Regions from separate parts of the Trichocoleus sp. DQ-A1 genome, predicted to be linked through region 2. Evidence: predicted binding sites of a transcription regulator. Region 2 holds the regulator's gene; each other region holds the start of a gene.
The links. Region 2 encodes NtcA, which controls nitrogen genes in cyanobacteria. Its sites were predicted from a motif close to TTTGTANNNNNNNNTACAAA; they were not measured.

Region 1 (8,132 bases), on a different contig from region 2:
ACTTAATTGTGCAGCCTGCACAAGAACGTTCGGCACTGGCGTCGGTAAGTTCAAAAGCTTGCTCAACTTTTAAATTTGGCAAGCCTTCAATTTCCATGATTCGCCCGGAGAAGATGTTTTTCTTATTCTGCTTCTCTGCTGTTAGCAAACCTTTTTGAATTGCTACGTAGGGAATCGCGTTCACAATATCCCGAAGCGTCACACCGGGTTGCAACTCGCCTTTGAACCGCACTAAAACGGATTCTGGCATATCCAAAGGCATCACGCCCAAAGCTGCTGCAAAAGCAACTAAGCCGGAACCGGCGGGGAAGGAAATTCCCAAGGGGAAGCGGGTGTGGGAGTCGCCGCCCGTTCCTACGGTATCGGGTAGCAACATCCGGTTTAGCCAAGAATGGATAATGCCATCGCCAGGACGTAAGGCGACGCCACTGCGAGAGGCAAAGAAATCGGGCAGTTCGTGGTGGGTTTTGATGTCAACGGGCTTCGGATAAGCGGCGGTGTGGCAGAAACTCTGCATCACCAAATCTGCACTGAAGCCGAGACAGGCGAGTTCTTTCAACTCGTCGCGGGTCATAGGGCCAGTGGTATCCTGAGAACCAACCGTTGTCATCAGCGGTTCGCAGGAAGTGCCGGGACGCACACCATTGAGTCCGCAAGCTTTCCCGACCATCTTCTGCGCTAGAGTAAATCCCTTGCCGGTATCGATGGGCGGTCGAGGACGGATGAAGATTGGGCTGGGTTCTACTAATCCGAGGGCAATTCTGGTTTTATCGGTGAGGGTGCGTCCAATCAGGAGGGGAATTCGTCCGCCTGCGCGTACTTCGTCGGTGATGGTATCGGGTTTGAGGCTGAAGGTGGATATCACTTCGCCAGATTCGTTGGTAATTTCACCTTTGTAGGGATGAATGGTGATTACCATGCCGGTTTCCATCTGGGTGACATCGCACTGGATGGGTAATGCACCGGCATCTTCGGCGGTGTTGAAGAAAATCGGCGCGATCGCATTCCCTAATATATATCCCCCTGCCCGTTTATTAGGTACGAAGGGTATATCGTGCCCGATGTGCCACAAAACGGAGTTAATCGCAGATTTCCGGGAAGAACCCGTTCCGACGACATCCCCTACATACGCTACGGGATGCCCTTTTTTCTTCAACTCGACAATCGTTTCCAAACTTCCCGGTTGCCGAGATTCCAGCATTGCCAAGGCGTGCAAGGGAATATCCGGGCGGGTTGTGGCATGGGTTGCGGGAGATAAATCGTCGGTGTTCGTCTCTCCGGGCACCTTGAAGACGGTGACGGTAATCGCTTCTGGCAAGGTGGGACGACTGGTAAACCACTCCGCCGCCGCCCAAGCGTCAATGACTTGCTTGGCATAGGAATTCGTCTCGGACAATTCCAAGACATCGTGGAAGGCATCATACACCAGCATGATTTTGCTTAAAGCTGTTGCGGCGGCTGATGCCAATTCATCGTCAGATTTGAGTAAATCTATCAACGATTGCACGTTGTAGCCGCCTACCATTGTTCCCAGCAGTTCTACTGCATAGATGGGAGTCACTAGAGGGCTAATGGTTTCGCCTTTGGCGACAGCGGTGAGAAAGCCAGCTTTCACGTAAGCAGCTAGATCGACGCCTGGAGGAATGCGATCGCGCAGCAATTCCAACAACGTCTCTTCTTCACCCGCTGGAGGATTTTTCAACAAGTCGCACAATTGAGAAGTCTGCTGGGCATCCAACGGCAGTGGTGGAATTCCGAGTGCCGCCCTCTCAGCGACGTGTTGACGATAAGATTCAAGCATTTTCAAGTCTCCTAATCTCAGCAAAATTTGGGGGCGGTAGCGCTTTTATCGCATCGCTTTTGTGTTCTCAATCGGAAGGATGCGATTCACACGCTTTTGCCCTCGATAGTTAGAAGTCAACACAAGGTATGGCGCTACTACTTAAGTCGCAGATCACCTTTATTAATTATTGTGAAAAAATGGAATAAAATTTGTAGGATTCGCTGCAACTACCCTTACCCGTAACGGTTGATCTGGCAGGATACATTCCCATAAAAAAAGGGCGATCGCTCTCTATCGCCCACGTAGCTTTATAAACCAGGAATCCGTCGTCTTCAGCTTTGAAGATTTCGTGCTTAGATAAGATTTTACACCTAAAGGGGGAGGAGTGCGCTCCTTCACTCTTTACGGTTGAGTCAGCAGTAATTGCTGACTCAACCGCAAGCACAGCCAGATATTCTGGAAACTCCTAGAGGCACAATGTCAGTTGCTTCGACTCTGCTTCTAGAAGACGAATTAGATTTTCATCACCTTTGGCTTTAGCAACCTGTATCCGATGTTCCAGGCTGCGGTGGATATTCGCTAAGTGACTTTTAGCCGCGTTATCCAACACTTTTCGACGAGTTGTATCGGTTGGCAATTTCCGATCGCCTAGAGGTGCGATCCCTTCGCATGAGATTTGCCTCTCTAGAGCATCCCTAGTCGTGCCGGTTTTGCCGATAAAGTAGGGGACTCCCCGATAGTTCAAGTTAACAATCGCATCGGGAACTGCAATATGTCTGGGATATGCAACGTTGTAAGTCTGTCCCCGATACTTACCCACAATCTCGCTTTCGGTTACTTCCAGCGTGGGTGAAGTTTTTTCGTAGCTGACGCCGCGATAAGAGAGTTTCATAAGTTTCGCCTCCGATTGAGTTTCCTGAGTATTTGTGACTAAGCAAGGCACGCTGCTTCGCGATCGCGCTCTACTTTTATTCCCCAGAGCCACTGACGGCTATGAATACTCAGTCAGTGGTGAACTAGCTAATTTATTTCTGTATCTATTTTTACATTTTTCCTTTTAAAGTGTCAATTTTTAAGAGATTTTAAGAAAATCTTTTGAGCGATCGCTAGGAAATCGTCCAACTAGACTCTACTGGCTGCTGATGCCTATTGCTTTACCTGATTTAGTTGCCGGGAGAAGCGAAAAGTAGCTGTACAAATCGGGAAACAATCAATGGTTCATCAACGACACTAAAATTAGTCAAGAACCCTCTATCGGAAGTATTAAACTTCGTCTACCTCCTCAGAAGGATAAACAACTCGATTTTAGTGGTGCCAAGAAAAATTATGAAACCCAAAAGCTTTTCTGCGTTACAAATTTTAATCAAAAGAACCGCCATTCTAATCATTGCGGCTTTCGTGCTGGTTGTGGTTTTTGTGAATCGGGCAAATGCAAACGGGGCGGAGTTCCTGGTAAGTAACGGCAATAATTTCGATGTCAATGAAATTCAATTTAAGCGAGTTGAATATGTCGGACAATGTCCGGGAACTGTGATGAATCCGGGCACTAGAAAAGCTCAGTTTGTTTCCAAATCAACTCCACCCGCACCTAAAAGGAAAGTGACAATCCGAAACGTGACTCAGGGCATGAAGAGTAATCCTTATCCCTACACGAGCAGAGGTTACAGTGAAGGGCAATATTCTCAAGGCGTTGATTTGAGTTTGGGAAATAGCCATCAAACTCGTACTTTTGCAGTTTTAGAAGGCGAAAATAAGTTTGAGTATGAAATTAAAGAAGGAGAAAGAATAATTGAACAAGGCACTTTTACAGCGGAAGTTTCTGTCAAAGATGTTGGAGTTTTTCCCCGCGATACCATTTGTGAGGAAAAATTAGAATGTCGGGACGATGGAGACTGTTACGACAGAAACGGCAAGAAGAGAGGAAGTCGTCAAAGATGCTATACAACGAATACCTGCCATTGTCCTGACTGATGAGACTTATGCAGCTGGCAAGTCACGCAGGAAATAGAAGCGATCGCCTCGCCACTGGTAGATTGACGTTTCAACTCAATCCGTGATGAAAATAGGTATGCAGTTCGATAGATACACATTTGCCAGCACATGCAACAGCTGTCTCTCCCTTTGAATCTACCTGGTATTGAGCCAGACAAGGTTGTTTGGTTTAAGGAAATCTTGCGATCGCTCGGCGTCAGCCGTTGCCCAGCTTGGCCCGATCAATTTGGCAAATCTCTTCATAAATGGTTCACTCAACGAGGAGTTTCTCCCATCAGAACCTTGAGCTTGTTCTCTGGTGGTGGTGGCCTAGATATTGCCTTTCATGACGCCGGGTTTGATATTGTTGAGATGGTTGAGCTTGAAGCCAAATATGTACAGACATTAGAAAAGAACTCGAGGTCAGGGAAATGGCTAGAAAATTCCAAACCAATTTGCACTGATATTAAAGAATTTATTCCTAGCCCCGATCTAAAAGTAGATTTCATCATCGGCGGACCACCGTGTCAAACCTTCTCAGCAGCAGGTCGTCGAGCATCTGGCGTCGCCGGAACGAGCGATTCTCGCGGCACTCTTTTTCAAGAATATGTCCGTTTATTAAAGATGCTTCAGCCAAAAGGATTCCTGTATGAAAACGTCTATGGAATCACTGGAGCGCAAAAAGGAGAAGCTTGGAAAGAAATCCAAAATGCTTTTAAGGAAGCAGGCTATATAATTCATTTTCGCGTTCTTGATGCAGCTGATTATGGTGTTCCGCAACATCGAGAGCGTTTGTTTATTGTTGGAATTCGTGAAGGTAATTATTTATTTCCCTATCCAACTCATGGCCCAGATTCTCCCAATCAAGAACCTTTCTACTCAGCAGGAGAGGCAGTTGAAGGCGCTAATAAAACGGATGTAGACTTAGGTATTGGAGGGCGATACGGACACCTTCTTACAAATATACCACCTGGTCTAAATTACAGCTTTTATACAGAGGAAATGGGGCATCCAAACCCAGTGTTTAGCTGGCGATCAAAGTTCTCAGATTTTCTCTATAAAGCTGATCCTCAGATGCCGGTACGGACTATTAAAGCGCAAGGAGGACAATACACTGGCCCCTTTAGCTGGAAAAACCGTAGATTCACACTTGAAGAGCTGAAGCGGCTACAAACGATTCCTGACGATTATGAAATTGTTGGTAATCGTCAAGTTTGTATTGAACAGATTGGAAATTCTGTCCCGCCACAGCTTGGACGGATTTTAGCTCTCAGTATCTTAGATCAAGTCATGGGTATTAATTTACCTTTTCCCATGCACTACTTACTACAAACTAAACAACTGGGATTCAGACAGCGCAAGCGTCAGCTAACCGACATATACGCTCAAAAGGCTAAAGTGGCGCTCGCTAACTTACATATTGCTGGACAAATTACCTCCACATCCCCAAAAAACTATATAAAGGATGAGCAAGCTGTGCGCTTTTTATCAACAGATTTTTCTTGGGATGAAGAAGAAGCCCCTAACAGCATAAGAATTAATCTGCAATATCATCTAGATCCTTCTTCCTGGATAATTACAGCATCAAACAATCAAAAAAATAAAGATGACAATCAATATGTAATTGAAATATATCCAGCTTGGGATAACCAAGATTGGATTTTAAATACGGGGAAGGTTAAACTATGCGCTAAAAATTTAGATAAAGGTATATTTACAGCTTTATGGAAAGCGTTTGAAGAGAAACTTATTGAACTAACAGGCATGGCTGATTTAGTTCAACTTTCTGGGTATTACCAATACGCCGCCCGAATTACTGGAGTTATTACTTTTAATAGTAGTTTAAATATTGAGCCGTTTTGGCGTGTTGTTCAATGCATTGTTAGAGGAATAGGAGTGGCAACTCAATTACCAGCTCAAGGACTAGCTTGCCAATGGGGAGTTAATAAAGATGATGTGTTTTCTTACCTAGAATCTTTACGCAGCATGGGGTATGAAGTTAGGAACTACAACACCAATCCTCAAATCCCTAAAGGAGAATATTTAATTCCCTATGCGTTTCCAACACTGACGCCCAGAAGTGTACAACTCCGCAAGAACTTGAAATAAGGCAATGAGTGAACTACATCTGCGGGTATTCATTGACAAGAGTGAGCTAGTGCTACCTGATGGTACAACACAAGTTTTCTTAGAAGGAGGTATGAGCCAGACAGCCAAGCTGAAATATCAAAAAATAGCGCTAGAACTCTCTCAGGGTTATCTAGAGAAGCAAATTATTCTCTGTAGAGACAATTTAGCTGCTCTTAACTTATCACAACTCAGTCAAACTCATATAGGGATTCTACATAAACTTGTAGAATCAGTAACCAGTGAAGTTGGAAGAGCGCTGGTAGGTTTGACAGTTCTACAGTTATGTGTAAAAGCGGTGGAGCCAATGCAAAGCATAAGGCTGCATAAAGGTAGTGCAGGTACAAGAGATTTTTCATGGCGTGATGGAATATCAATGCGATCCTTGGATAGGCAGTATATAATCCCAGTGCTACGTAAATACGAGCTGCTTAGGCTGAACGCAGATGGATTTATGATGACGCGCAGTTTAGCAGAAAATTATCCTTACTCACCCGTTTATAAAGCTAATCTCAGAGGCGCTCGTCAAGAATGGCTCAGTATTGTTGAAGGAATTGAGACTAACGAAATAAATCCCGAAGCAGCTCTGCATTACTTACTCTCGCAGCTGCTAAATCAGGCAAATTCTTTCATAAACTTATCTTCCCAAACAATAGAAAATCTCAACAATGTTTTTGAGCAAGCTGAAGAGGTGGATAGGGAATATATTACTAACATCATCTTGAGGCATATCAAGGAGTCTGATTATGCAGCACGAATTATGGAGATCAGTATGCATAGTCTTATGCAAGCAATGCAAGAATGTCAGGTTTTTCCAGATGGAGCATTGAAACCTCTATCACAGATGCGTTCAGCCAATAAGAAACACGGGAATATCGGTGATATTGAAATACTACAAGCTAGACAAATTATTGAATCGTGGGATGCAAAGTATGGAAAAGCTTACTTGCGAGATGAACTTGAAGAACTTGCAGATAAGCTTGCAGCACACTCAACTGTTGCCTTAGCTGGTTTTGTAACCAGTGTAGAACCTGAACGGCGACAAGAGATGTTATATCGATGTCAAGAAATAGAAGATTTATTTGGTATATCTATAGAAATACTGACCTTTAGAGAGTGGATTAAAAAACAATTTAATCGAGCAATGGAAGATGGTCTAGTGACAGAGCAAGAATTAGCTCGCGCCTGGATGACAGCATATACCGAATCATTGGCACAAAGACGCCGAGAGATTGCTCCAATTGATGAGCCTTGTCATCAGTGGCTTACCACTTTAAAAGAAATATTGGAAAACTTGTAAATATCTTACATAACAGTCTGAATAGTCAAGTTAGGATCTGGTTGCTTGTGGATATCAACTCAATTCTTCAACCGTTTCAGCGCTTTGGTGTTCATCTGGGTTTAGAGCGCATTCAAAAATTATTGGCAAATTTGGGCAACCCGCACCACAAAGTGCCAGTGATTCATGTTGCTGGAACGAATGGCAAAGGCTCAGTTTGTGCTTATCTTTCCGCAGTGCTGACTGAGGCAGGTTATCGCGTGGGGCGGTATACTTCCCCTCATTTAGTCGATTGGAATGAGCGCATCTGTCTAAACGAACAGCCGATATCGCTAGAAACGCTAGAAAAATTGCTGCTACAAGTCCAAGCGGCTATCCAACCGGAAGAGGAGTCACCGACGCAGTTTGAAGTCATCACCGCCGCCGCTTGGTTGTATTTTGCTCAAGCTCAGGTAGATGTAGCGGTGGTGGAAGTGGGTTTAGGAGGGCGTCTGGATGCGACGAATGTATGCCCTAATCCTCTCGTCACAATTATTACTTCTCTCAGTCGAGAACACTGGCAGAACCTTGGCCCTACTTTAGCGGATATTGCTAGAGAAAAAGCCGGTATCCTCAAGCCGGGATGTCCTGCTGTGGTAGGGCAGTTGCCAGGGGAGGCAAGAGCGGTGGTACAGCAGCGGATTATTGAACTGGGTTGTCCGGTTGTTTGGGCTGAACCGGCGGTGGAGTTAAGAACCGCGAAGACGCCAAGGACGCAAAGAGAAGAAAGAAGGGTGGAGTATCAGGGGATAAAGTATCCTTTGCCGTTATTGGGAGATATTCAGCTGAATAATTCGGCGTTAGCGATCGCATCTTTCCAAATTCTTCAACAGCAAGGTTGGGAAATTTCCGAAGACGCGATCGCTTCTGGTATGGCAAAAACTCAATGGGTTGGGCGTCTTCAGTGGACAAGTTGGCAAAATCATCGGTTAT
Region 2 (8,132 bases):
CAACTCCCAGTGTCTTGATGCTGATCTACTCCCTTATTGTGCAATCTCGATTATGAACTGGCACACTACTTGACCATTCATGCAGGAGGTCTAATGAAACGAGAGCTGGGTGAAGATTTCCCCAACTCTCATTGCCTTGATCGGGGTGTATCTGCAAAGAAACCTATAACACACCTTTAGAACTGGGGATCGTACCGCCACGACGGGGATCGACTTCGATTGCCATGCGGAGCGATCGCGCAAACGCTTTGAACGTCGCTTCAATAATGTGGTGCGAATTAATTCCATCGAGTTGGCGAATGTGCAGCGTCATCTGGCTGTGATTGACCAACGCCACAAAAAATTCCCGCACTAGCTGAGTGTCATAAGTCCCGACTCGCTGAGTCGGAATCTCCAAGCCATAGCTGAGGTGGGGGCGTCCGGAAAAATCTAACGCTACCTGAACCAACGCTTCATCGAGAGGGGCGAGGAAATTCCCAAATCGGACAATTCCTTTGCGATCGCCCAGTGCTTGATGCAACGCCATTCCTAGGGTAATTCCCACATCTTCATTGGTATGGTGGTCATCAATTTCCAAGTCTCCCGTCGCGGCTACATCCAAATCAATCAGGCTGTGAGAGGCGATTTGATGCAGCATATGGTCTAAAAACGGAATGCCAGTTTTTGCATTGCAAGTGCCATTCCCGTCTAATTTGACGGTGACGATAACATCCGTTTCGCCCGTCTTGCGGGGAACCCTTGCCATGCGAGGAGACAAAAGCTGTTCAATGCTTGGAGAAGGTGTAAATTGGCGATCGCGTGCCTGCATCGCAGATGCTCACTCAAGAAAATAAAGTTAAGTTTATTATCCTACGTTACTGAGCATTTGGGAGACGCGAAAGCCTTAAAAATGCAAAATTAAAAATTAAAAATTAGCAGAATCTTTGCTTTTTAATTTTTAATTTTTAATGTTTGATTCTTTTTACATCCCCATAATCTCGTATCCCGCATCGACATACAGCACCTGACCTGTAATGCCACTTGCCAAATCGCTACACAAGAAAGCAGCCGCATTTCCCACTTCTTTCTGAGTTACAGTGCGTCGCAGCGGTGCCACTTCCTCAACGTGATGGATCATATCCAGAATGCCACCTACCGCCGACGATGCCAAAGTACGGATGGGACCCGCCGAAATTGCATTCACGCGAATATTCTGCGGTCCTAATTCAGATGCCAGGTAACGGACACTCATTTCCAGTCCAGACTTGGCAATTCCCATCACGTTGTAGTTGGGGATCACCTTAACGCCGCCTAGATAAGTCAGCGTGACAATGCTGCCACCTTCTGTCATCAGTGGTTTTGCTGACCCAGCAAGTTGTACCAGCGAATAGGTACTAATTTCTAGAGCTTGGGTGAAGCCAGCACGAGTAGTGGTACTAAAATCACCTGATAAATCTTCCTTGTTCGCAAAAGCAAGACAATGGATCACGATGTCTAGCTTGCCCCACTTATCGCGGATGGCGTCAAATGTAGACTGAATTTGGGTCTCATTCTGGACATCGCAGGGTAAAAATAAGCTGGGGTTGAGGGGTTCTACCAACTCTGCCACTTTTTTTTCAAAGCGGCCTCGGTCGTCTGGCAGGTAAGTTACTCCTAGATTCGCACCCGCTTGGTGCAGTTGCTGAGCAATCCCCCAGGCGATCGATCGATTGTTGGCAATGCCGGTGACAAGGGCGTTTTTTCCGGTTAAATCTAGCATAAATGTCGATTTTGAAGGCAATATTAGAGGATATCCGATTTAGGGGAGTATTCAAGATCGCGATCGCCCGGAGCAAGGCTGTCTAGTACGGGTAAGGAGCGTGCCTCCTTACTCACCATGCATCCCACCCGATAGCGCAGATACTGTCAAGATATCAACATTTTCCGTCATAATCTTACTTGCCTTGAGCAGGGAGAGAACTAAAGAAGGTAGCCGGGGAAACTACTTTAAAATTTTGTATCAAATAGCACAAAAACCGCTTGGAAGTCAGTTTATCTGTGTCTAATGTCAGAAAACTCTCATAGTTGTTTTGCTATGGTTAAAGTTCCTCCGACAGAAAGTTGCAGAAGTCTGTAGGGCAGCATTTAGGAAAAAGGAAGTGGCAGTGACGCAAGATAGACCGCTAGCAGCTGTGTTCCGTCAACTGGGAGGTGGGGCGTTTCCACCCGTGGTGGAAACTTTTGAGCGGGGCAAGACGATCTTTTTCCCAGGAGACCCGGCTGAACGGGTATACTTTTTGCTCAAAGGTGCAGTAAAGCTGTCTCGCGTGTATGAAGCTGGGGAAGAAATTACCGTGGCGCTGCTGCGAGAAAACAGCGTTTTTGGAGTACTGTCCTTAATTACAGGGCATCGTTCGGATCGGTTTTATCACGCTGTAGCATTTACGCCAGTGGAGCTGCTTTCGGCACCGATCGATCAGGTAGAGCAATCGCTCAAGGATAATCCAGAGCTATCGATGTTGATGCTGCGGGGGCTTTCTTCGCGCATTTTGCAAACAGAAATGATGATTGAGACATTAGCTCACCGAGATATGGGATCGCGCTTGGTGAGTTTTCTGTTGATTCTGTGCCGTGATTTTGGCGTTCCTACCGCCAATGGAATTACGATCGATCTGAAGCTTTCTCACCAAGCGATCGCTGAAGCAATTGGCTCCACTAGGGTAACAGTCACCCGCTTACTGGGAGATTTGCGGGAGGAAAAAATGATTTCTATCCACAAGAAAAAAATTACGGTACACAACCCAGTTACACTGAGTCAGCAGTTTACTTGAAAACAGCTAGAGGCTCTGGTCAGGTTGTCGGTTAGGTTGTCGGTTAAAACGGTATGGTAGCTCAGCAGGTTATCAAGTTTTAACATTTAGTCGGGGTTGAGTTAAAAGGTCTCAGGTTTTAAGCGGATAGTTTTCAACCTTCCAACCTTTAACCTTTCCGATTTCACCTTCGATCTTTAATTCCTGTTAACCCTTTCTCTAGCCTGCAATGCGATAGGCTGTAACTGGAATGACTGTAGCAGACAATGACCGACAGTGCGCTCTTCCTAATTTTGTCTATTTTAGTGTTGGGAAGCGTCATCGCAACGGTAGGCGATCGCATTGGCACGCGCGTGGGAAAAGCACGCCTGTCGTTGTTCAATCTGCGTCCCCGCAAAACAGCTGTTTTGGTAACGATTCTGACGGGGCTAACGATTTCTGCCTCAACACTAACAATCATCTTCGCGACCAGCGAACAATTGCGGATTGGAGTTTTTAGACTTCAAGAAGTGCAGAAAAAACTCAAGACAGCAAGTAAGGATATTGCTAAAGCGAACGAGCAGAAACGGAAAACCGAAAGCGAACTTGCTAAAACCGCCGCCCAAAAAGAGCAAGTCGAAAAGGAACTCGCTCAAGCTCGCACCCAGCAATCTGTCGCTCAGCAGCGCTTAGATGCGATTAATCGATCTTTGGCAGCTGCGCTGGCTAAACAAGGCCAGACGGAGGCGCAACTAAATCAAACTCAAAGCGAACTGAGTCGGGTCGCCAGCAGCTTTCAGCAAACCCAAAAACAGCTGACCTCTGTCTCTGGGCAAGCGAAGACGCTACGTTCGGAAATCCAACAACTTCAAGCAGAACGCCAAGAATTGCTCCAGCAGCGAAATCAAGTCAGAGCTGAAATTACTGAATTCAAAGCGAAAGTGACTCAGCGCGACCAAAAAATTGCCCAGCAAGACCGAGCAATTAGCCAACGCGATGAGCAAATTCTCAAGCGGGATCAAGCCCTTGTCGAACTTGATGAGAAACTTGCTGCCTTTCGGAAGAGCCTGAGCGATCGCGATGAGCAAATTGCCCAGCGAGACAAAGCCTTATCTCTACTTGACAACAAAATTTCTCAACGAGATGAGGTGATTGCCCAGCGAGAAAATCGCCTTAAAGAACTCGAAAAACAACAAGCTTCCCTAGAGCAGGAAGTGGCAACCTTAGAACAGTATTACCAGTCTTATCAAACTTTGCGTCAGGGTAGTCTGGCACTGCTGCGCGGTCAGGTTCTGGCGGCTGGCGTTTTTCGTATTGTCGAGCCAGCCGCAGCCCGACAGGTCATTGAGCAGCTGTTACGGGAAGCGAATCGGACAGCGATTAAAGCGACCCAACCCGGTCTCAACAAGGTGGCGAACGAACGGGTCGTGCAAATTACAGAGGCACAAGTAGAGCAACTGATCAACCAGATTCAGGATGGTCGAAACTATGTAGTCCGAGTTTTTTCGGCTGGTAACTATGTCCAGGGAGAAAAGCAGGTACAAGTCTTTGCAGACGCCGCACCCAATCAAGTTGTATTCCGCACTGGTGAAGTCGTAGCAACGACATCTGCCGATCCTTCAAACATGACCGACCAACAAATTCGGCAGCGGATTGACCTGCTGCTTGGAGCATCCCAGTTCCGAGCTACTCGCGCGGGGATTTTGGGCGATACAGTTCAGGTTGGCGATAATCGAATTGTTAGCTTGATTCGGTTTATCGAGCAGTTGAAAAAGCACAATAAGCCGATTTCTCTGAAAGCGGTCGTGGCTGAGGACGCCTATATTGCCGGACCCATGAAATTAAATTTGGAGGCGGTTGAAGACGGAGAAGTTGTGGTCAGGATGTAATTTATTAGTCATTAGTGATGAGATGATGACTAATGGCAATTAACCATTTGTAAATTAGCGATTAGCCAATTCAGATGATTTTAGGGTTCGATCCAGGGCGCGATAAGTGTGGTTTAGCCGTAGTGGGGAAAGACAATTCTCTGCATTACCACCAGGTTGTACCAGCAGAAGCAGCGATCGCAACGATCCTTGACTTATGTGAAGAGTACCCAATTGATACTCTGGTGATGGGCGATCAAACCACTTCCAAAAGTTGGAAAAAGAAACTTCAGCAATTTCCAACGTCGGTGCCAATTGTCCTGGTAGATGAGCGCTACAGTACATTGGAAGCACGCGATCGCTATTGGCAAATGTACCCTCCCCAAGGTTTAGGACGCCTGATTCCCCAAGGGATGCGGAGTCTACCCCGACCAATCGATGACATTGTTGCCATCCTCCTCATCGAAAGATACATGAAGCAACGAGAGACGAGGAACTAGGAAACTCTGTCATTCTTAACTTTCTTAATTTAAACTGAACTCAAAACTCAAAACTTTTAAAGTTCCGCCCGGATCGTAAACGCATAGTCCCCTCCAGGCTCTAGCTGGTAATCTTTCTGTTCTAAAAATCGACCCAGAGGTTCCTGAATTAAAGCGCGTCCCAAAGAAGGTGTCACCGACAATTGACCCTGTCGGAAACACCACTGGAACTGCCATTCATATTCTGCCGCCGTGACTTCCCCTGCTAGAAAGCCCCGTTGCCAGGAAAGATGGGTAATTCGGACGTGGGCAGTAGTTTGAGGTAAACGCTTAGAACTCACAATCGCTGTGCCGATCAAATACCTTCATTCAGCAACAATACTAAACTTATTGCGATCGCCTTCGAGATAACATCATTCTCACAGCTGATACTGAGCTGGCACGAACCGAGTAAAAATATCCCTCTGGATATGGAAAGTGCCAGACTAGATCGGTATTGACTAGGATGAAAGAAGAGTAACATCTGAGCAAAAAAGGTGCAATTTTGAGTCGTTTATCGTCTGACCGAACCCCAAATGCCAGCCAGTTCCCTTCACAAACCCCGGACGCGACAGATTTGGATCGGGAACTAGATAACGCCATTTTGAGCTTTGATGACATCCAAGCAGAACTGAATTACAAAAAGGCGCAAAATGCTCTGCGAGACTTGGTAGATAACCTGGATCTCACTCCTCAAGAGCGGACGGGACTGGAATCCGAGATTAATGATTTGGCAACGATGCTGGAGAAGCTAGATCGCTCAGTCGTCCAGATTGCCGCCTTTGGGATGGTGGGACGGGGTAAATCTTCAGTACTGAACGCCTTATTAGGTCAGAACGTGTTTGAAACGGGACCGCTTCATGGCGTCACCCGCACCCATCAAGGTGCCAGCTGGCAACTGACTCAGGAGAATGAGACGGGAAGCGTCAGCGATATCCTACGAGTCACGCTGCCGAGTGCGGGCAATTCCCAAATCGAGCTAATTGACACCCCTGGAATTGACGAAGTAGACGGAGAAACCCGCGAAACCTTAGCCAGACAAGTTGCCAGACAAGCAGACTTGCTGCTGTTTGTCATTTCGGGCGACATGAACAAGGTGGAATACGAGGCGCTCTCGCAATTGCGGGAAGTCGGTAAACCGATGTTGCTGGTATTTAACAAAATTGACCAGTATCCGGATGCCGACCGGATGGCGATTTATCGCAAAATTCGGGATGAACGGGTGCGGGAATTGCTCTCACCGGATGAAATTGTAATGGTTGCTGCCTCTCCCCTGGTGGCGCAGGCGGTTCGCCGTCCTGACGGAACGAGGGCAGTGCAGCGACGACCGGGAACGCCCCAAGTTCTGGATTTGAAGCTGAAAATTCTGGAAATTTTGCACCGAGAAGGCAAGGCTTTGGTAGCGCTCAACACCATGCTGTATGCCGATGATGTGAACGAACAGATGATTGCTAGGAAGATGCAGATTCGCGATGAAAGTGCGAATCAGATCATCTGGAAAGGGGTGATGACGAAGGCAGTTGCGATCGCCCTCAACCCGGTCACGGTTGTCGATCTTCTCAGCGGTGCCGTCATCGACGTGGCAATGATTCTCACCTTATCTAAACTCTACGGCATCCCCATGACCCAGCCGGGAGCGGTGGGACTGCTACAAAAAATTGCCATCAGTATGGGCGGAATTAGTGCTAGCGAACTTTTGGCAACTTTGGGACTGAGTTCCCTGAAAAGTCTCTTAGGACTCTCCGCACCCGCAACGGGTGGGGTGTCTTTAGGTCCCTATCTATCAGTTGCCGTGACTCAGGCAGGTGTTTCAGGGGTTTCTTCTTACGGGATTGGACAAGTCACTAAGACTTACTTGGCGAACGGCGCTTCCTGGGGTCCCGATGGCCCAAAAGCCGTGGTAAGTCGCATTCTGACTTCACTGGATGAAGCCTCAATTTTGAATCGGATTAAGAATGAGTTGAGTGCAAAGTTAGTGAATTAAAACAAGCGATCGCTCTTTTTAAAAACAAGCGATCGCTTGTTTTTTATTACTTGAAATTCATCTAATTCGATTTATAAACACATCGATCAGTGCAACTGATCGATGTGTTTTATTTAGCTCGAATATACTTATAATAAAATGCTTGTTTTGTGCATGTTAAAGTCATAATATAGTAATTGTATTTGTCTGACTAGACGTTGTAGTTGGAGCGCGGAGGACAATGTCCTCTGCGCGAGTTCCAGAAAAGGTACTAAAAAGCAAATCAAAATATAGATATTATAAATAAATTGTAAACTCTCTTTTTTCCAACCTCTATAGCAAAAAGAATGGAAGATAAGTCTTTATTAGATGATATTAACCAAGCTTTCTCAGCCTTCAAAAAGCCTTTGATCATCCCTATTCTTCCAAAAAAGGGAGTTATTGAGGGTGAATATTTAGCGATTCAGCGAGATTTTGGTGAAGTTTTAAAAGATGAAATGAGCGACGAGCAATGCTCAATGATGATCTGTGATTACTCGCTCATTTCGGATGAAGCTTTGTGTTACTTTCTCCCCAGGCTAGCCAGAAGTGTTTTGCAAGAGAGAGGTTTTTCAGACTTATTTTGCAGCCGAATTGAAAAAATCAATGAGATTTTCCTAAATCGAGAGCAAAAAGCTATACTGAATCGCCTTATTATTACCCTTAAAGATATTGAAAAAGAATTAGAACTAGAGGAAAAGCATGAACTAGAACAGTCTTGGGCAGACTGGGAAGAGTCTTTAGGACAAAGTCAGAATGAAAATGACAAACTCTTATTGGCTATAGCTAGAAACAATATTGATGAGGTTAAAAGCTTAATTAACCAAGGGGCTAATGTAACAGAACAAGACAAGAATGGAAACTCACCCTTAGATATTGCCAAGTATAAAGGACACACCAAAATACTTGAGTTGCTCAAGCAAGCAGGTACTAAGGAATGATGGTGCGTGAGGAACATTTGAAAAGGGTGGACACGGATGCCCACCCTACGTTTAAC
Region 3 (8,132 bases), on a different contig from region 2:
TGGGCAGCGCTTAAGGCTTTTAGGTAAGCGATTACAACTTCTGGATACTGTTCTGCTAACTCTGCACTCACCACTACACCATGAAAAGCCGGTAACACATTCAAATTGTCACCTGGCAAATAACGAAACTTGCCTTGACGATAGGCAATATCGTGAAAGGGAGCAAAATGAGCATACCCATCTGCCTGAATTGAATAACCAAAGGGCTGTGTAATGTTGGAGTTCTCTAGGGAAGCAAGCCTAACCTCGTTAAGTAAGTTTGCAGAATTGAGCGATCGCATCACCATCCCATGTGCAGAAGAACTGAAAGGAACCGCAATCACGCCTCCTCGCAAGTCTTCAATACTTTGCAGTTTGGACTTATTGGGAACAATTACGGCATTACAGGAACCATCGGGATTCGTCGAAACAAAGCTCACTAGTCGCGTCTGTCGAGTTTCACTACTGGAATTATTTTGCTGGATAGCACTCAGTAACAAGGGATAATCCCCTAAAACGCCAATATCTAGTTGTCCGGAGTGTAACCCCTGAATGATGGGTGCTCCTGTAGAAAAATCGCACCAGTGAATGCGGTATTGGGTAGAACTGTATCGCCCTTCTTTGGGTAAGAAGTGTTCTAGCAAGCCTAAGCGCTGAATCACTAAGCCCGCCGTTACTGTTGGAATCGTGCTGTTTTGAATCCCGATCGCTAAATCAATTGTCTCAGGATGTTGCAGGGAGTTGGAACGAATGATTAGGTTAGGCGATCGCAAACGCACTGGGGTTGCATGAGGACGAACAGAGGCTGGCTGTTGCTCTTGACGGTTCTCAACCAGAGCAACGAACTTTTGCATCGGGCTGGAGTTGCGCGATCGCCGATTTTGTGATGATGAGTCTGCGATCGCAGATTGGCTTAATCGTTTGGGTAACACTAGGAAAACATTACCGGATAAGGCAAATTCTTGCAGGGGAATTGCAACGAGCATTCCCGATTCACATTCAGCTTTAAATTCAAAGTTAGACGCAAATCCTAAATAATTCCCCTGCATCATGTAGGTTCGCATCAAACTCAGAGTATCAACAGTTTCAACTTGAGCAAAATCCGAAAAGTTTATCCCTAATTCAGTTAGCCGAGATTCAAAGACTAAACGACTAGGAGAGCCAGTATTTAGCATCACCCATCGCTCTTTTTGCAGCTCTTTCAAACTCAACCAGGTTTGATTCGCTACAGGATGATTTGCCGAAACAACTAAAGAATAGTGAATGGGAGCAATTGGGGTTGCTGATATTTCCGAGAACTCTGCAAAACTAATATCTGAAATTCCTATATCAATCTGACTGCTGGTAATGGCTCGATAGAGAAATTCAGCCGAGTCAAATACTACACACTGAGTCTGAATCCCAGGATACTGCTGACGGTACTGGAAGAGAATTTCAGGTAGCCATCCATTAGCGATCGCGGCTGTGCAGCCGATTTTGAGATTGCCAAATTTGCCTTTTTTGATTTCTTCGACTTTGGCAAACAATTGATTTTCAACCTCAATCAGTCTTGGCCCTTCCTCCAATAAAAACTGTCCCACCTCGGTTAGCTGAATCTTACGACCAAGACGATAAAACAGGTCAGTTCCTAGTTCAGTTTCCAAGGATTTTATTTTGGCGCTGACCGCAGGCTGAGTCAGATTTAGAGCATCAGCGGCTTCAGTAAAACTGAGGTGCCTAGCTACCTCCAGAAATACTTTAACTTGATAAACCTCCACGTTCTCTAACCCCCCAAATTGAAATTTTTATTTTACAGCTTAATGAATGAATAAAGCTAATTTATAAGATCATAAAAAACACGAATGAATAGATGGTATTTTTGGTTACAAAAAAGCTTGTGACTTTTAATTCTCTTCTCTAATATAAAAAAAGGTAAAAAAGCAGACTTAGTGAATTTATTCGTACAAAGTTATAAAAGTTTTTGCTAACTGAAGAGGAGTCAAGAGTGGATACTCAATGGATGAAGACCGATGTTCTTGTCATCGGTGGTGGTACTGCGGGAACGATGGCAGCCATCAAAGCAAAACAGGCAAATCCTGACGGAGAAGTGCTGATTTTAGAAAAAGCGAATATCCGTCGCAGTGGAGCGATCGCAATGGGTATGGATGGGGTCAATACAGCCGTCATTCCTGGTAATTCTACCCCAGAGCAATATGTTCGCGAAATTACGATTTCCAACGATGGCATCCTCAATCAAAAAGCCGTCTACCAAACTGGGAAACTGGGCTTTGAGGTCATTCAAGAACTAGAAAGTTGGGGCGTTAAATTCCAAAAAGATGCCCAAGGAGACTATGACTTAAAGCAAGTGCATCGCGTGGGGAAATATGTCCTCCCGATGCCCGAAGGAAAAGACCTCAAACAGATTTTGACCCGACAAGTTAAGCGCCACAAAGCCAAAGTCACAAATCGGGTGATGGCAACTCGCGTTCTAGTTAAAGACGGACGCGCCATAGGTGCAGTCGGGTTTGATGTGCGAAACGGCGATTTTGTGGTGATTCAAGCAAAAGCCGTCGTGTTGTGTACGGGAGCCTGCGGACGCTTAGGTTTACCCGCCTCCGGCTATCTCTACGGCACCTACGAAAACCCCACCAATGCGGGTGACGGCTACTCAATGGCGTATCACGCAGGCGCAGAACTCACCAATATTGAGTGTTTTCAAATTAACCCTCTGATGAAGGATTACAACGGTCCGGCGTGCGCCTATGTCGCCAGTCCGTTTGGCGCTTACACCGCCAATGCTGAAGGACACCGCTTTATCAGTTGCGACTACTGGAGCGGTCAGATGATGCTAGAAATCTGGAAGGAGTTGAACTCTGGTAAAGGCCCAGTTCAACTGAAGATGACTCACTTAGATGAAGACACCATTTCAGAAATTGAGTCTATTTTATGGGCGAATGAACGACCCAGCCGAGGCAGATTCCATGAAGGAAGAGGCGAAAACTACCGCACGAATGGCGTAGAGATGAATATCTCGGAAATCGGTCTGTGTAGCGGTCACAGCGCTTCTGGGGTCTGGGTGAATGAGAAAGCGGAGACGACGGTTCCGGGGTTATATGCAGCCGGAGATATGGCAAGCGTTCCCCACAACTACATGATTGGGGCGTTTGTCTTTGGTCGGTTGGCAGGTACGAATGCGGTGGATTATATCGAAGGGTTAGAGCATCTTGAACCCGATGCTGACGTTTTAGAGGCGGAAAGACAACGGATTTATGCCCCGTTGAACAACCCGAATGGCGTGCCGCATACGCAGGTGGAGTACAAATTACGGCGGTTGGTCAATGACTACCTACAGCCTCCCAAAGTAGACCACAAGATGGAAATTGGGCTGAGGAACTTTGTGCGCTATCACGAAACCCTAGAAATAATGGGTGCAAGCGACCCCCATGAACTGATGCGCTGCATGGAGGTTCACTTTATTCGCGATTGTGCTGAGATGGCAGCACGCGCCTCGCTGTATCGTCGGGAAAGCCGTTGGGGACTCTACCATTACCGCGTGGATTATCCCGATAAGAACAATGAAGAATGGTTCTGCCACGTCAATCTCAAGAAAGACGAATCAGGCGAGATGACTTTGTTCAAGCGTCCGGTTGAGCCTTATGTGGTGGACGTTGACATTGAACGAGAAGTTTATGATGTGGCGGTGCGTTAAGTTTGTTGGTTTTTAACAATTAGAGAGAGAGTTATGGCTTTAACAACGCAACGAGTTGACGTACCTGTAATCGTTGATGAATCGAAATGCTTAGAAAAGTGTACCGCTTGCATTGAAGTGTGTCCCCTCGATGTGTTAGCGAAGAACCCAGAAACGGGCAAAGCCTATATGAAATACGACGAGTGCTGGTTTTGCTTGCCTTGTGAAAAGGAGTGTCCCACCAACGCGATTACGGTTCAAATTCCCTTTTTGTTGCGATAGAGGAATAATGATGTCTGCTGATACTGAATTGAACCAAGGGTTGGAAATGCTGCGATCGCCCGACGCTAGCGATCGCCTAGTTGCCGTCAAAATGCTGCAACATTTGGGCGATGAGGATGCTCTGGAACCCTTGATTACAGCCCTGCAAGATGAGAGCATAGCTGTGCAAAAGCTTGCAGTGACGGCACTGTGGGAGTTAGCCAACCCCAAGGCAGTTCCGGCTTTAGTAGAATGTCTGGCTTCAAGCGATGAGGAGATTCGGGAAGAAGCGCTATCCGCATTGGGCGAATTAGTTTCCCCCGATCACCTGTTGCTGCTGCTAGATGCCCTGCATCGAGATGACGCAAATATGCAACTGAATGTGTTAATTCTGTTGCGGAAGATTCACGATGCTCAGTCTTTGCCCTACGTGCTGCCGTTCTTTGAGTCGGAAAATGCTCAGTTACGGGAAGCGGCAGTGACAACGCTACGCTATCTCAATCAAGTGGAACGCTGCCAACCTGCGATCGCCTTGATGTCTGACCCCGATGAGAATGTGCGGCGTTCAGCTGCCCTGACGTTAGGACATTTAGCAGATGCAGAAGTGGTTCCCAGTCTGTGTCAAGCACTCACTACCGATACCGATTGGCAAGTGCGACGCAATGCGGCAAAATCGTTGGCACTCCACGCCGATGTTGCGGCAGTTCCGGCTTTAGAAACGGCTTTGGCAGATGAGCATTGGCAGGTGCGGAAGTTTACACTTCAGGCTTTGCAAAAAACACCAACTGACCAAACCCTACCTGCGTTAGTGAAAGCGTTGGCAGATGAATACTCGGATGTGCGTCGAGATGCAGCGATCGCACTCGGTATCCTGAAGAACCCAACTGCCCTCAATGCACTCCAGCAATCCCTGGACGATCCAGACAAAGACGTGTGTATTTACGCACAACGAGCGATTCAGACGATCCAGGAGTCTACGCCAGAGACATCCAATGCCTAGCCATCAATCTCCCTTCAGCCAAACTCATTCAATAGAGGAAATTGCCACTCCTCCCGATCCGGTGACTGAATCTCGGCAACGAGAAGTTATCCAGTATCTCAAACAGGTGATTGAACCCATCCTCAAAAACGACATTGTTAGCTTAGGGATGGTGCGGAATCTGCGAGTTGTGGATGACTATATTTATCTACGCCTGTATGTGGGGAAACATCAGCATCACCTACAAGCCGAAATTCAATCGGCACTTTCACTCCTTACTTGGTGCAAGAAAATCTATATCCAACTGTGTACCATTCCTGGTGTCAGAACGACGTTGGCAATTTCCAGTGGCAAGGGGGGTGTAGGCAAGTCCACAACATCGGTTAATTTAGCCGCCGCTTTGAGTTTACAGGGGGCGAAGGTGGGTTTACTCGATGCTGATGTCTATGGCCCCAACGTCCCCCAAATGTTGGGACTGGGACAAGCAGATGTCAAGGTGATTGATACACCCAACGGTCAAAAGTTTATACCCCTAGAAGCTCACGGTATCAAAGTCATGTCCGTAGGACTGCTGGCAGAACCCGATCATCCCCTCGCTTGGCGCGGCCCCGTCCTGCACAAAATCGTGACTCAGTTTATTCAGGAGGTGGAATGGGGAGAATTGGATTACCTGCTGATTGATTTGCCTCCTGGTACAGGCGATGCTCAAATTACGATTGTGCAAGAAAGTCCGATTTGTGGAGTAATCCTAGTCACGACTCCCCAACAAGTCGCGGTTGCGGATGTGCGCCGCAGCGTCCATATGTTTCGTCGTGTCGGCATTCCCGTGCTTGGCATTATCGAAAATATGAGCTATTTAATCTGTGGTCATTGTGGCGATCGCACTCCGATTTTTGGGAGTGGTGGAGGGCAGCAGCTATCGACAGAACTCCATGCCCCTTTACTGGGGCAGGTTCCGATTGACCCTAGTATTTGTATGGGTGGGGATACAGGAACGCCCTTGACTCTAGCTCATCCAGGTTCCACAGTCGGGCAGGTATTTGTACAAATGGCTGGGGCGATCGAGATGACTTTTGGCCCTTGTGAAGTGCTGACTTGATAATTGATTAGGGCATTGCACAATCGAAGCATACAATGTCCACATTGTCAAGCAAAGCAAACCGTCAAGAACGAACGACGCAACCCTCAACAGAGCGATTGATGATGCAGTTGCGATCGCCAATTTTGCGAAACTTCCACGAAACGCTGACGACCCCGAAAAAGTTGAAGAACACGGCTTAAAACTCTATCGTTCTTCCATCATTATTCTCAGATGAAAAAATGTAACCCTTCCCACACAAGCATTTTAGTTTTACGCAATGATTATATCTAAAGTATTAGAAAATAAATCTAGAAACCCAATCTCAGTCTGGGTTAAAAAATTGCCTTCAATTTTTGTTTTTAGAGAGTGACAAAACAGGGAGAGCGGCGAGTAAGCTTAAGCTTAACTCAGTGCCATTCGAGTTAAGCTTGTGTTTCGTTTCTTAATTTTGATTTCTCTTGCCGAAGTAGAATTGCAAACAGCCAATCAATGTACATCCATCCTTCAGGTTTAAATGAACGGAATAATGTACATTGACCTAATAACTATTCTCTAGTTACCAAGAGCATCCTTGATGCTATCAACAGCCTTTTCAACAAGACCTTTTGTGTTGTCTACTGCTTCCTTAGTCCGAGCCGCATCTTCATCTGCTCTTTTCTCAATTCGCGCTGCATCTCTGTTGGCTTTACGCTCAATGAGATTCCCATGCCCATCCGTTCCTTCCTCGACTCGGTCGGCATTCTTATTGGCAGTTGCTTTTACCTTGTCTTTGACATCGTCAATGAAATTCTTGCTTCGGTTCAAATCTTCATTGGCTTTTCCTTTAACCTGGTCGCTCGTATCTACAGATGCGATTAGGTTTGCACTAGGAGCAGCCATTGCTGCGCTGGTCGAGAAAAAGGCACCCTGCCAAACAAACGCGATCGCTGACACGCAAAACAGCGTTGTAGCCAGCCAACGTCCTACAGTTGAAAGCCCTTTCGTAAAATAATTTGGTTGCATAGAACACAATCTCATTAGGTTTAGCAATCCTATATTTACTTCATTTGGCTTATCAGCTAAACCGCTCTCTAGACAGATGTTCCTTTATCACAAATTATCCAAAAAATTCACTCTTCCGATAGATTGAACAAATAACATCCAGCCTGCATACGTTTAAACTTAATAGAGTAACAACCTAATAATTCTATTTTTATTAGACTACAATACCCATACTGGTTAACTGACAAAACTCAAGAGATCGAACGACAATAGTTTACTGTAAAGTTTTATTACAAGTGGTGTTAATTCTGTTTTTTCAAGGCAACTGCATCCGGCAGGATTAGCTTATCCGTGTGCTTGAATTTATTTCAGTTGTGAGAAGAAGTACTGCCTTCTGCGGGTGGCATCGGCTTAGATGCTAATTCAGCAGTGCTATCATTTGCGGATGTAGTCGTTTCCGTGTCTTTTTTAGCTTGCCACAAAAGTGTTTTTATCTTCTGTAAATGTTCAAATGGTAAAACGGTACCCTTAGTAATCTTTAGTTTAGTAGTCCCGCTAGGACTTTCGGAGTGCTTTCGCACTTCCTCCACCAGCTCTTTAAAAATCTCAATCGCCTCGTCAACTTTAGGATTTACTCCTTGAATTTGATTCAAATGTTTGCTGACTTCCTCGAAGTCGCTGGGGTCTAAAGTAGCGTCTCTGGTAAACTTTAGCTCAGTCAATCCTCTGGGACTTTCTGAATGCTTTCTCACTTCTTGTACTAGCTTGTCAAAATCTTTAATCGCTTCATCGATTGGTTGCTGCGGTTTAATACTTCTTGCACTGACCTCGTTTATCCCAGTTTGAAGTACCGCGACTAATAACCGATCCTGTAGAGCGCGAAAGATCAAAGTACCTGCGGAACCAGCAACTGCGGAGGTTGCTAACAGGATAAAAGCCGTTTCTGGTCGGACAATCGCGATAGCTGGAGGTGCAGCAAGGGCACCAATGAGTAACCGTGCCACTACCCCTAAATCAATCACATTCGTAGAATGAGCATAGGCAAACTTTACTGCTAAATCATCATCGGTCGGCTTATGAGGTAACTCAATATTTCCCTGGAGATTGAGCAGTTCGTAGACTAACCCACCCAGGCTTCCAGCAGCGAGGATTACCCCAAGCATCATCCAAAATTTGCAGTCAGC

Region 1: NDI33_RS05225 (DUF4278 domain-containing protein) is a predicted target of NtcA. The motif match lies at 2,814-2,833, and genes of this name have one in related genera.
Region 3: NDI33_RS14055 (fumarate reductase/succinate dehydrogenase flavoprotein subunit) is a predicted target of NtcA. The motif match lies at 1,829-1,848, and genes of this name have one in related genera.

The regions. Positions count from the first base shown of each region.
Region 1 is NZ_JAMPKE010000003.1:195,266-203,397, forward strand. Features, by position in the region: gene acnB (bifunctional aconitate hydratase 2/2-methylisocitrate dehydratase) at 1-1,801, opposite strand, end outside; gene NDI33_RS05225 (DUF4278 domain-containing protein) at 2,250-2,675, opposite strand; gene NDI33_RS05230 (hypothetical protein) at 3,110-3,754, shown strand; gene NDI33_RS05235 (DNA cytosine methyltransferase) at 3,956-5,863, shown strand; gene NDI33_RS05240 (hypothetical protein) at 5,868-7,181, shown strand; gene NDI33_RS05245 (Mur ligase family protein) at 7,229-8,132, shown strand, end outside.
Region 2 is NZ_JAMPKE010000043.1:33,146-41,277, reverse strand. Features, by position in the region: gene hisB (imidazoleglycerol-phosphate dehydratase HisB) at 164-808, opposite strand; gene fabI (enoyl-ACP reductase FabI) at 962-1,738, opposite strand; gene ntcA (global nitrogen regulator NtcA) at 2,118-2,789, shown strand; gene NDI33_RS24900 (DUF3084 domain-containing protein) at 3,035-4,636, shown strand; gene NDI33_RS24895 (pre-16S rRNA-processing nuclease YqgF) at 4,711-5,115, shown strand; gene NDI33_RS24890 (DUF3146 family protein) at 5,172-5,435, opposite strand; gene NDI33_RS24885 (GTP-binding protein) at 5,711-7,117, shown strand; gene NDI33_RS24880 (ankyrin repeat domain-containing protein) at 7,444-8,076, shown strand.
Region 3 is NZ_JAMPKE010000012.1:96,659-104,790, forward strand. Features, by position in the region: gene NDI33_RS14050 (LysR substrate-binding domain-containing protein) at 1-1,736, opposite strand, end outside; gene NDI33_RS14055 (fumarate reductase/succinate dehydrogenase flavoprotein subunit) at 1,964-3,667, shown strand; gene NDI33_RS14060 (ferredoxin family protein) at 3,701-3,928, shown strand; gene NDI33_RS14065 (HEAT repeat domain-containing protein) at 3,939-4,907, shown strand; gene NDI33_RS14070 (P-loop NTPase) at 4,900-5,985, shown strand; gene NDI33_RS14075 (hypothetical protein) at 6,021-6,167, shown strand; gene NDI33_RS14080 (hypothetical protein) at 6,520-6,969, opposite strand; gene NDI33_RS14085 (hypothetical protein) at 7,317-8,114, opposite strand.